3 regions of the Geobacillus sp. 47C-IIb genome follow, and region 3 is predicted to be linked to each of the others. Evidence: a T-box and tRNA genes for the amino acid it is inferred to sense, from the RefSeq annotation. Region 3 holds a T-box; the other regions hold tRNA genes.
What was found. A T-box is a leader RNA that pairs with one kind of tRNA and senses whether it is charged. The one in region 3 lies ahead of thrS (threonine--tRNA ligase), so its partner is inferred to be a tRNA-Thr.
Positions count from the first base shown of each region.

Region 1: it encodes a tRNA-Thr, which carries the amino acid that the T-box ahead of thrS (threonine--tRNA ligase) is inferred to sense. The anticodon was not compared.
Region 2: it encodes a tRNA-Thr, which carries the amino acid that the T-box ahead of thrS (threonine--tRNA ligase) is inferred to sense. The anticodon was not compared.

Region 1 covers NZ_CP061473.1:117,421-121,370, forward strand. Annotated here, with positions in the region: gene IC804_RS00580 (ABC1 kinase family protein) at 1-1,065, opposite strand, end outside; gene IC804_RS00585 (phasin family protein) at 1,117-1,416, opposite strand; gene IC804_RS00590 (MBL fold metallo-hydrolase) at 1,583-2,431, shown strand; tRNA gene IC804_RS00595 (tRNA-Ile) at 2,718-2,791, opposite strand; tRNA gene IC804_RS00600 (tRNA-Tyr) at 2,810-2,891, opposite strand; tRNA gene IC804_RS00605 (tRNA-Thr) at 2,903-2,975, opposite strand; tRNA gene IC804_RS00610 (tRNA-Ser) at 3,013-3,105, opposite strand; tRNA gene IC804_RS00615 (tRNA-Leu) at 3,123-3,205, opposite strand; tRNA gene IC804_RS00620 (tRNA-Ala) at 3,214-3,285, opposite strand; tRNA gene IC804_RS00625 (tRNA-Val) at 3,290-3,364, opposite strand; rRNA gene rrf (5S ribosomal RNA) at 3,374-3,490, opposite strand.
Region 2 covers NZ_CP061473.1:2,086,349-2,090,298, forward strand. Annotated here, with positions in the region: rRNA gene IC804_RS10650 (23S ribosomal RNA) at 1-1,978, shown strand, start outside; rRNA gene rrf (5S ribosomal RNA) at 2,124-2,240, shown strand; tRNA gene IC804_RS10660 (tRNA-Asn) at 2,254-2,328, shown strand; tRNA gene IC804_RS10665 (tRNA-Thr) at 2,336-2,411, shown strand; tRNA gene IC804_RS10670 (tRNA-Glu) at 2,422-2,493, shown strand; tRNA gene IC804_RS10675 (tRNA-Gln) at 2,597-2,671, shown strand; tRNA gene IC804_RS10680 (tRNA-Lys) at 2,804-2,876, shown strand; tRNA gene IC804_RS10685 (tRNA-Gly) at 2,884-2,955, shown strand; tRNA gene IC804_RS10690 (tRNA-Ala) at 2,962-3,034, shown strand; gene rocF (arginase) at 3,222-3,950, shown strand, end outside.
Region 3 covers NZ_CP061473.1:1,074,278-1,078,227, reverse strand. Annotated here, with positions in the region: gene dnaI (primosomal protein DnaI) at 1-752, shown strand, start outside; gene ytxC (putative sporulation protein YtxC) at 942-1,817, shown strand; T-box leader at 1,863-2,089, shown strand; gene thrS (threonine--tRNA ligase) at 2,139-3,950, shown strand, end outside.

The sequences.
Region 1 (3,950 bases), 960 kb from region 3:
CAGCTTCCCCTCATCGACCTCAGCCGGAACAAGCCCGAGGCCATAAATGGCGTTCAACACCCCGTCGGTGTTTTGCCGCATCAAAGCGATGATAAGTGAGGAAAGGTGATGCTTGACATTCGGACGGAGGCGTCCCATTAAGCCGAAATCAATAAAGGCAAGCATCCCATCGGGGAGAACGAATACATTGCCCGGATGAGGATCGCCATGGAAGAATCCATGTTCGAACATTTGCTTTAACATCGAGACAGTCAAGCGCTCAGCCAGTGTCTTTAACGAATGACCGCTCTCTTTCAGGCGCTCGATTTCCCCGAGCTTAACCCCCTCCACATATTCCATCGTCAGCACTAGTTTCGTCGTATACTCCCAAAAAACGCCGGGCACGTATACAGACGGGTCATCGGCAAATTGATTAGCAAACGTTTCCGCATGGCGCGCCTCGATGGTGTAATCGAGCTCCTGCCGCAGCGACTTTGCCAATTCGTCAACGATTTCAGTGAGCCGATAAGACGCCGCCCAATCTAAGCGCCGTTCCGCGAGCACTGCTAAGTCTTGTAAAATATCCAAATCCGTCTCAATCCGCGCTGCAATATGCGGGCGCTGTATTTTCACCACGACAGCTTGTCCGGAAGGAAGAACGGCCCGATGTACTTGCCCGAGCGAAGCGGCTGCTAGTGGGATTTCGTCAAATGATCGAAAAAGCTCCTCGAGCGGCCCTCCCAATTCTGTTTCCACAATCCGGCGGACCTCAGGAAATGGAAACGGTGGAACTTGATCTTGCAACTTTTCCAATTCGCAAATGATATATCGAGGGATCAAATCCGGTCGCGTGCTGGCGATTTGCCCAAGCTTAATAAATGTCGGACCGAGTTCCTCGAGCACAAGGCGCAGACGTTCTCCGACCGTTTTTCCTTCCCGTTTCCCTTGTTCGGTTCGCCCGCGCGGCGGCAAGGAAAGAAAGGACGAAAAACCGAGTTCATCGACGATCATCCCGAATCCGTGCCGAAGCAAGGCGACGGCAATTTCATGATATCGACCAATATGGCGCATCCGCTTTCCGATCATCCGACCATCTCCCTTACAACGGCAAAAAGCGAGCGGACAGGCCGTATTCGTTTACTGCCCGCTTTGTTCCTTTTCTTCAAGGCGGCGGATTCGCTCCTCGAGCTGTCGAACGTCTTCCTTCGTCGCTAAATCAAGCTTGTCAATCATTTGTTTGATTTGCTCGCGCACAAGTCGTTGCACTTCCGCTTTCCGCTCTTCGGTTTGCTGCTTCCATTGGTCGATTACTTCTTTCGATTCATCAAGCGACAACTCCCCTTTTTTGACCAACTCATCGATCAATTTTTCCACTTGTTCTTTGCTAGCAATGGCTAATCCAAGTCCAAATGCCAACCCTTTTTTCAAAATGCTCATCCGTTTTATCCTCCTTTATCCATCCTTTTTCCTTATCGTACCATTTTTCGATGATCCTTGTCGAGCTAGGTCGCGGATTTCCCGTACGGATCGAATGCTGTTTTGTATACCTCATGTGATCGGGCGGCATGCTATCGTTGGACGATCATTCATAGGAGGGGTCCCAATGACTGATGAACAGCTGCATTATGGAGAAGACTACCATTTCATTCCCGCGACATCGGCAGCAAGCGGTGTCGGCATTAGCGTGCTGCCCGATTTGTACTGTCACACGATCCAAATCGTGAACATTTGTCTTGTCGGCCGGCCGGACGACCGCACGTTTGTATTGGTCGATGCTGGCATGCCGGGGTCGGCTGATGACATTATTTCCGTTGTGGAACAACGTTTTGGAGAGAACAGCCGCCCGCAAGCGATTATTTTAACTCACGGCCATTTTGACCACGTGGGGGCGATTGTTGAGCTTGTGAAGCATTGGAATGTTACGGTCTATGCCCACCCAGCCGAACTTCCTTATTTGACCGGAAAAGCTCGCTATCCTGAACCTGACGCTGCTGTCGAAGGCGGCTTCATCGCCAAAATATCACCGTTTTTCCCAAACGAACCGATTCAGTTAGGCAACCGCGTTCAACCGCTTCCTGAGGACGGCACCGTCCCGCACTTGCCAGAGTTCCGTTGGATACACACACCGGGGCACACTCCGGGACACATTTCCTTATTCCGTTCACGCGACGCTGCCTTAATCGCGGGCGATGCGTTCGTCACCGTCCGTCAAGACTCGTTATATAAAGTATTGACCCAACAAACAGAAATTAACGGCCCGCCACGCTATTATACAATCGACTGGCCCGCCGCCCGCGAATCCGTGCGCAAGTTAGCCGCACTCTTTCCGTCAGTCGCCATCACCGGGCACGGTGCTCCTGTCGCCGGCAAAGAGCTGCGCGAAGGGTTGACAAAACTCGCCCGTGATTTTGACCGTATCGCTACCCCTGATTATGGAAAGTACGTCCATTAGGCAAACGGACCATCGTTCCGTGAACGGCTTCTAGTTTTGTTTGAAGCGGAAGTTTCTCTGCTGAAACCACTTTCAGAATGATGTAAAAAACAGGGGAGGGTGTCTGAACAGGGCACCCTTTCGTTGTTAAATGGCAGACACTAAAGGGACGTTTTGCTGCTGAAAATGAAGACCATGCACTCACATGTGAAAGTCAGAGGATTCTCCATGGAGATGGTAGAGCACATTATGCCTCGACAACGCAAAAAGGACGACAAGAATCACTCTTGTCGTCCATCATAATAGATGGGCCTAAGTGGACTTGAACCACCGACCTCACGCTTATCAGGCGTGCGCTCTAACCAGCTGAGCTATAGGCCCGTTTATAAGAAATAAAAATGGAGGGGGACGGATTCGAACCGCCGAACCCAAAGGGAGCGGATTTACAGTCCGCCGCGTTTAGCCACTTCGCTACCCCTCCATGATTAACAATGCCGACTGCAGGACTTGAACCCGCAACCTACTGATTACGATTCAGTTGCTCTACCAATTGAGCTAAGTCGGCATAATATTAAGAAGGAGACTCATTGTTGATGAATTTATGGCGGAGGAGGAGGGATTCGAACCCCCGCGGGCTGTGACACCCCTATCGGTTTTCGAAACCGACCCCTTCAGCCAGACTTGGGTACTCCTCCGTAACTATTTGGAGCGATGCGGTCGAGAGGACTTGAACCTCCACGGGGTCGCCCCCACTAGGCCCTCAACCTAGCGCGTCTGCCATTCCGCCACGACCGCATAATCAATGGAGCGTAGGGGATTTGAACCCCTGACCTCTTCGCTGCCAGCGAAGCGTTCTCCCCCTGAACTAACGCCCCATGATGGTGGAGTATACTGGGATCGAACCAGTGACCCCCACGCTGTCAACGTGGTGCTCTCCCGCTGAGCTAATACTCCGTATTCTATGCCTAGCAGCGACCTACTCTTGCAGGGGCGCTGGCCCCAACTACCATCGGCGCTGGAGAGCTTAACTTCCGTGTTCGGGATGGGAACGGGTGTTTCCTCTCCGCTATCACCACTAGGCAATGGCGACATTATTTATTATAAATGATTTTGATTTATTGTCAATAGTTTTTTTATTCTTTTTTTGTTTTGTTCCGTTCAACTTTCAAGAAACAAAACTATCTCTTGAACTTTCATTTTCGCAACCTTTTGTCGAGAAACTGACCTTTCCTGTTCCTGCTTGTAGGCGTAGACACAAGCAAAACCTCAAGCAGTTTACTAATATATCATTTTTCCAACAGATGTCAAGCGTTTTTTCTTAAAATCAATCTTCGCATAAAACCAAAACTTCAAAATCGGACAGTTTTTATTATATAGATAAAATATTTATTTTGTCAAGGTTTATTTTTTATTAAAGACCATGTTTCGTTGTTTTCTTTTGCTTCACCCTCATCTAACGAAGCGACAATTTTTATTATACTTATGAACTGATTCTAAGTCAATATTTATAATCCAGTTAATTTTATCCAAAATATTTCGC
Region 2 (3,950 bases), 1.0 Mb from region 3:
AGTCAAACTCCGAATGCCAATGACTTATCCTTGGGAGTCAGACTACGAGTGATAAGATCCGTGGTCAAGAGGGAAACAGCCCAGATCGCCAGCTAAGGCCCCCAAGTGCACGTTCAGTGGAAAAGGATGTGGAGTTGCGAAGACAACCAGGATGTTGGCTTAGAAGCAGCCACCATTTAAAGAGTGCGTAATAGCTCACTGGTCGAGTGACTCTGCGCCGAAAATGTACCGGGGCTAAACGTGCCGCCGAAGCTGCGGGATGACCGTTGGTCATCGGTAGGGGAGCGTTCTAAGGGCATCGAAGCCAGACCGGAAGGACTGGTGGAGCGCTTAGAAGTGAGAATGCCGGTATGAGTAGCGAAAACAGAGGTGAGAATCCTCTGCGCCGAAAGCCTAAGGGTTCCTGAGGAAGGTTCGTCCGCTCAGGGTTAGTCGGGACCTAAGCCGAGGCCGAAAGGCGTAGGTGATGGACAACAGGTTGAGATTCCTGTACCACCTCCTTCCCGTTTGAGCGATGGGGGGACGCAGGAGGATAGGGTGAGCAGGCGGCTGGAAGAGCCTGTCCAAGCAGTAAGGCTGGCCAGTAGGCAAATCCGCTGGCCGTAAAGGCTGAGCTGTGATGGCGACGGATTTGATCCGGAAGTCCCTGATTCCACACTGCCAAGAAAAGCCTCTAGCGAGGGAAGAGGTGCCCGTACCGCAAACCGACACAGGTAGGCGAGGAGAGAATCCTAAGGCGCGCGGGAGAACTCTCGTTAAGGAACTCGGCAAAATGACCCCGTAACTTCGGGAGAAGGGGTGCTCTTTGGGGTGATGAGCCCCGAAGAGCCGCAGTGAAAAGGCCCAAGCGACTGTTTATCAAAAACACAGGTCTCTGCGAAGCCGAAAGGCGAAGTATAGGGGCTGACACCTGCCCGGTGCTGGAAGGTTAAGGGGAGCGCTTAGCGCAAGCGAAGGTGCGAACCGAAGCCCCAGTAAACGGCGGCCGTAACTATAACGGTCCTAAGGTAGCGAAATTCCTTGTCGGGTAAGTTCCGACCCGCACGAAAGGTGTAACGACTTGGGCACTGTCTCAACGAGAGACCCGGTGAAATTATACTACCTGTGAAGATGCAGGTTACCCGCGACAGGACGGAAAGACCCCGTGGAGCTTTACTGCAGCCTGATATGGAATTTTGGTATCGCTTGTACAGGATAGGTGGGAGCCAGGGAAGCCGGAGCGCCAGCTTCGGTGGAGGCGTCGGTGGGATACCACCCTGGCGGTATTGAAATTCTAACCCGCACCCCTTATCGGGGTGGGAGACAGTGTCAGGTGGGCAGTTTGACTGGGGCGGTCGCCTCCCAAAAGGTAACGGAGGCGCCCAAAGGTTCCCTCAGAATGGTTGGAAATCATTCGGAGAGTGCAAAGGCACAAGGGAGCTTGACTGCGAGACGGACAGGTCGAGCAGGGACGAAAGTCGGGCTTAGTGATCCGGTGGTTCCGCATGGAAGGGCCATCGCTCAACGGATAAAAGCTACCCCGGGGATAACAGGCTGATCTCCCCCAAGAGTCCACATCGACGGGGAGGTTTGGCACCTCGATGTCGGCTCATCGCATCCTGGGGCTGTAGTCGGTCCCAAGGGTTGGGCTGTTCGCCCATTAAAGCGGTACGCGAGCTGGGTTCAGAACGTCGTGAGACAGTTCGGTCCCTATCCGTCGTGGGCGTAGGAAATTTGAGAGGAGCTGTCCTTAGTACGAGAGGACCGGGATGGACGCACCGCTGGTGTACCAGTTGTCCCGCCAGGGGCACCGCTGGGTAGCTATGTGCGGAAGGGATAAGCGCTGAAAGCATCTAAGCGTGAAGCCCCCCTCAAGATGAGATTTCCCATCGCGTTAGGCGAGTAAGATCCCTCGAAGATGACGAGGTCGATAGGTCCGAGGTGGAAGCGTGGCGACACGTGGAGCTGACGGATACTAATCGATCGAGGGCTTAACCTAGAAAAGTGGCGGCCGGAGCTAGACAGTACGAAAAGCGGAGGCTTCTTCCCACCAAACGGTTATCTAGTTTTGAAGGAATGAATTTCCTGTTGACAAAACCAATGACATGAATATAATAATTAGTGTCTAAGTAAATAAATCATTGCCTAGTGATGATAGCGGAGAGGAAACACCCGTTCCCATCCCGAACACGGAAGTTAAGCTCTCCAGCGCCGATGGTAGTTGGGGCCAGCGCCCCTGCAAGAGTAGGTCGTCGCTAGGCAATGTTGTATCGTTCCGCAATAGCTCAGCGGTAGAGCAACCGGCTGTTAACCGGTAGGTCGTAGGTTCGAATCCTACTTGCGGAGCCATTTTTACGCTTCCATAGCTCAGTAGGTAGAGCACTTCCATGGTAAGGAAGAGGTCACCGGTTCGAGCCCGGTTGGAAGCTCCATCGTTTTTTTGGCCCGTTGGTCAAGTGGTTAAGACACCGCCCTTTCACGGCGGTAACACGGGTTCGAATCCCGTACGGGTCACTCTTTGAAATCAACCGTCCTTTTAAGGACGGTTGATTTAAAAACGTATAATTGCTCTCAAAATTGGCATACTGATTATCGAATACAATATCCCTTATGACGTTGGGCTATAGCCAAGCGGTAAGGCAACGGACTTTGACTCCGTGATGCGCTGGTTCGAATCCAGCTAGCCCAGCCATTATTTTTTTGTGCATAAAATGGTACAAGACGTAGATCAGCATTGTCCCGACGCATCTAACATCCTTGAATTAGCTAGTAGAGGAAGGGGCGGGTAGAGCTAATCGGTACTTTAGAGTGTTATCTTAACCGTGAGCCATTAGCTCAGTAGGTAGAGCATCTGACTTTTAATCAGAGGGTCGGAGGTTCGAGTCCTCCATGGCTCATCATGATGCGGAAGTAGTTCAGTGGTAGAACACCACCTTGCCAAGGTGGGGGTCGCGGGTTCGAGTCCCGTCTTCCGCTTTGAACGGGGCCTTAGCTCAGCTGGGAGAGCGCCTGCTTTGCACGCAGGAGGTCATCGGTTCGATCCCGATAGGCTCCATCAAGAGCAGTCTACTTCGCATTCCGAAGTAGACTGCTCTTTTTTTTTGCCTCTAGTCTCAGCTAAATGAAAGTAGACTAGGAAGTCCCAAAGGTATAAATATTCGAAAAAGTGTCGAGTTGAGTCATCGCCCCCGTTTCCCCTACAATAAGGGCATAAGGGGAAACGGGAAAGGAGAGAAGACAACATGAAACCAATCTCTATTATCGGTGTACCAATGGATTTAGGACAAACGCGACGCGGCGTCGATATGGGGCCGAGCGCAATCCGCTATGCAGGGGTGATTGAACGGCTGGAACGTCTGCATTACGATATTGAAGATTTGGGCGATATTCCGATTGGAAAGGTGGAGCGATTGCACGAACAGGGTGCTTCACAATTGCGTAATTTGAAAGCGGTTGCGGAAGCGAATGAAAAGCTGGCGACGGCTGTTGATGAAGTGGTCAAACGAGGTCGCTTTCCGCTGGTGTTAGGTGGTGACCATAGCATTGCGATCGGCACGCTCGCTGGAGTGGCTAAACACTATGAACGGTTGGGCGTCATTTGGTATGATGCGCACGGCGATGTTAATACTGAGGAGACTTCGCCATCTGGAAACATTCATGGTATGCCGCTGGCGGCAAGCCTTGGATTCGGTCATCCAGCGCTGACGGGGATCGGCGGATACAGTCCGAAAGTTAAGCCGGAACATGTCGTATTGATCGGGGTTCGGTCACTTGATGACGGGGAGAAGAAATTTATCCGGGAAAAAGGGATCAAAATTTATACGATGCATGAGGTTGACCGGCTTGGGATGACGAAGGTGATGGAAGAAACAATTGCCTATTTAAAAGAGCGGACGGATGGTGTCCACTTGTCGCTTGATTTGGATGGGCTTGACCCGAGCGATGCGCCAGGAGTTGGTACGCCGGTTATT
Region 3 (3,950 bases):
GCCAGCACTGCCGCCAATGCCCAGGGCTCGAGCAATGCCCGAACATGCTGCCGGGATACCGTCCGAATTTGGTGGTCACCGGTGGACGGATTGACACCGAGTATGACCGCTGCCCGAAAAAGGTGCAGGATGACGAGCGAAGACAGCAAGAATCGCTGATTCAAAGCATGTTCGTACCGCGTGAAATTTTGCACGCCTCGCTGTCTGATATTGATCTTAGCGATAATGGGCGGATTAAAGCGATCAAGTTCGCCGAGAAGTTTGTGACAGAATACCAGCCAGGAAAAAAAATGAAAGGGTTATATTTGCACGGATCGTTTGGCGTCGGCAAAACGTATTTGCTTGGCGCGATCGCCAACGAGCTTGCCAAACGAAACATCCCATCGCTCATTGTCTATGTACCGGAGCTGTTTCGTGAACTGAAACATTCGCTCCAAGATCAGACGATGAACGAAAAGCTGGATTACGTGAAAAAAGTGCCGATTTTGATGCTTGATGATCTTGGTGCTGAGTCGATGTCAAGCTGGGTGCGCGATGACGTGCTCGGTCCGATTTTGCAATACCGGATGTTTGAAAACTTGCCGACCTTTTTTACATCCAACTTTGATATGCAGCAGCTTGCCCATCATTTAACGTATTCGCAGCGCGGCGAGGAAGAGAAAGTGAAGGCGGCGCGCATTATGGAACGGATTCGCTATTTGGCATACCCGATTGAGCTGACCGGGCCAAACCGTCGCGAGCAAAACGGTTAATAGGCGTACTAGGATCCCGCAGCAACGTTCTCTTACGATCGGCTTCCAAAAGTAGGACGCCGATTTTTTTTTGTCTTGCCGCCCTTCAGGTGAAACGCCGTTAAGCTTGGCTCTTTTTTTAGTCTAAACAGCTGGTTGTCCCCATATATATAAACCAAGCATTGATCTCGAATTAAGGGGGGACAGCGGGTGATCGAAATCCATTTTGACGAGGCAAGCGAGGCGGAGAAACTGTTTTGGCTGCTGAACAAACGGAAACAGGATGCCTGTCCGCTGTTTCACGCCGCTTACGATGGACGCAAAACCGTGGCGGTTTACATACATGGCGAGGAGAAGCACGTGCTTGAGGAGCATATCATACCAGCCATGACGGCGTTTGTGAGGAGGGTTGTGGAAGACAGGTTGCTCTTATCGATCATCTCCGACGTCTTTTATTTCCGTGATGTGGAGGAGCAACAGCAAATTTTAGCGCTCGCCCATTCGTTTTTAGAAGGTGAGCGGCGCGACTACCGGAAAGGCGGGGAGTTTGCCGCTTCGCGTGCAGTGCTTCTGCGCAGCGCATTCGCTTCCTTTTTGCGTGACGGATTATCGTTTTCGTTTTCTTCATTCGTTACATTCCGCTTAAAGTCGTATATGGAGCGCCTCCAGCATTACGTCGAGCTGGCGATTGATGAATACAAACTAGAACAGGAATACCAAAACTTTGTGCAAATGCTGCGTGACTGCCTTGCCACCCGGACGCCGCAATGGCCGCGCCTCTACTTAGTACATGACCCGCCACACTTTTTGTTTTATGACAGCAGCCGACGGGAATTGTCGATGGCTGAAGTAAAACAAATGATTGATCGCCATCTCGTCTTCAGCCAGCCGATGTATATCGATTCTTCCGTTCTGGCGCCGCTTATTTCGCTTGCTCCGGCTGAAATCGAGCTGTACACGGATCATCCGGATGATGGCATGGTGCAGACGATGCAAAACGTGTTCCAAGAGCGGCTTCGCCTTCGGCGTCGCGCTGATTTTGCCCATCTGTTTACCGCTAACGCTGGAAATCGAGAAGAATCTTGATTTTTCCTGTTGTTTTCGCTATAATGACGTCATAAAAGTGAACGAAAACAAGCGATGATGAGGACATGGGCGCATTTTTACGGTTTCCAGAGAGGGAAGGCGTTGGCTGGAACCTTCCTAACACGAAAAATGTGCTTACCCCCTCAGAGCTGCGGTAGCGAACGCGACGTCTAGTAGTTGCCGCCGGTCGACGGCCGTTATATGTGTTGAGCCATGGCTTTGTTTTTGCCATGGGAAGAAGGGTGGAACCACGACAAAAACTCGTCCCTTTATGAGGGAGGAGTTTTTTTATTTTGACATTAAGGTAAAGGAGTGAACTTCATGCCAGACGTTATTCGCATTACGTTCCCGGACGGGGCGAAAAAGGAGTTTCCGAGCGGAACGTCAACTGAGGACATCGCTGCCTCGATCAGTCCGGGATTGAAGAAAAAAGCGATTGCCGGGAAACTGAACGGCCGGTTTGTTGATTTACGCACGCCGCTTCAAGAAGACGGCGAGCTTGTCATTATTACCCAGGACATGCCTGAGGCACTTGATATTTTGCGTCATAGCACCGCCCATTTAATGGCGCAAGCGATCAAGCGGCTGTATGACAACGTCAAGCTTGGCGTCGGCCCGGTCATTGAAAACGGCTTCTACTATGATATTGATATGGAACATAAGCTGACGCCGGATGATTTGCCGAAAATTGAGGCGGAAATGCGCAAAATCGTAAAGGAAAATCTTGACGTTGTTCGCAAAGAAGTGAGCCGCGACGAGGCGATTCGCCTGTATGAAAAAATTGGTGATCACTTGAAACTGGAGCTCATCAACGATATTCCGGAAGGCGAGACGATTTCCATTTACGAGCAAGGCGAGTTTTTCGATCTTTGTCGGGGTGTGCACGTGCCGTCGACCGGGAAAATCAAAGAGTTCAAGCTGCTCAGCATCTCGGGGGCCTACTGGCGCGGTGACAGCAACAACAAAATGCTGCAGCGTATTTACGGTACGGCGTTTTTCAAAAAAGAAGATCTGGACCATTATTTGCAGTTGCTCGAAGAGGCGAAAGAGCGCGATCATCGCAAATTGGGCAAAGAGCTTGAGCTATTTACGACATCACAAAAAGTCGGACAAGGACTGCCGCTTTGGTTGCCGAAAGGGGCGACGATCCGTCGCTTGATTGAACGGTACATTGTCGATAAAGAAATCGCCCTTGGTTATGATCATGTATATACGCCGGTGCTCGGTAGTGTGGAGCTGTATAAAACCTCAGGACACTGGGACCATTATAAAGAAAACATGTTCCCACCGATGGAAATGGATAACGAAGAGCTCGTGCTGCGGCCGATGAACTGCCCGCACCATATGATGATTTATAAAAGCAAGCTTCATAGCTACCGTGAGCTGCCGATCCGCATCGCCGAGCTCGGCACGATGCATCGCTACGAAATGTCCGGGGCGCTTACTGGACTGCAGCGTGTCCGCGGCATGACGCTCAACGACGCCCATATTTTCGTGCGCCCGGATCAAATTAAAGACGAGTTTAAGCGCGTCGTTAATTTGATTTTGGAAGTATACAAAGACTTTGGGCTGGACGAATATTCGTTCCGCCTGTCGTACCGCGACCCACAAGATAAAGAAAAATATTACGACGACGACGAGATGTGGGAAAAGGCGCAACGCATGCTGCGCGAGGCGATGGATGAACTTGGCCTCGATTACTACGAAGCGGAAGGGGAAGCAGCGTTTTACGGACCGAAGCTCGATGTGCAAGTGCGCACGGCACTCGGCAAAGATGAGACGCTGTCGACTGTACAGCTTGACTTCCTCTTGCCGGAGCGGTTTGACTTAACATATATCGGCGAAGATGGAAAACCGCACCGCCCGGTCGTCATCCACCGCGGCGTTGTTTCCACGATGGAACGGTTTGTCGCCTTCTTGATCGAAGAATACAAAGGGGCATTTCCAACGTGGCTCGCCCCGGTGCAAGTGGAAGTCATCCCGGTATCGTCGGAAGCCCATCTCGATTATGCGTATGAAGTGAAACAAGCGCTGCAAGTAAACGGCTTCCGCGTCGAAGTCGACGAACGGGATGAAAAAATCGGCTATAAAATCCGCGAAGCGCAAATGCAAAAAATTCCTTATATGCTCGTT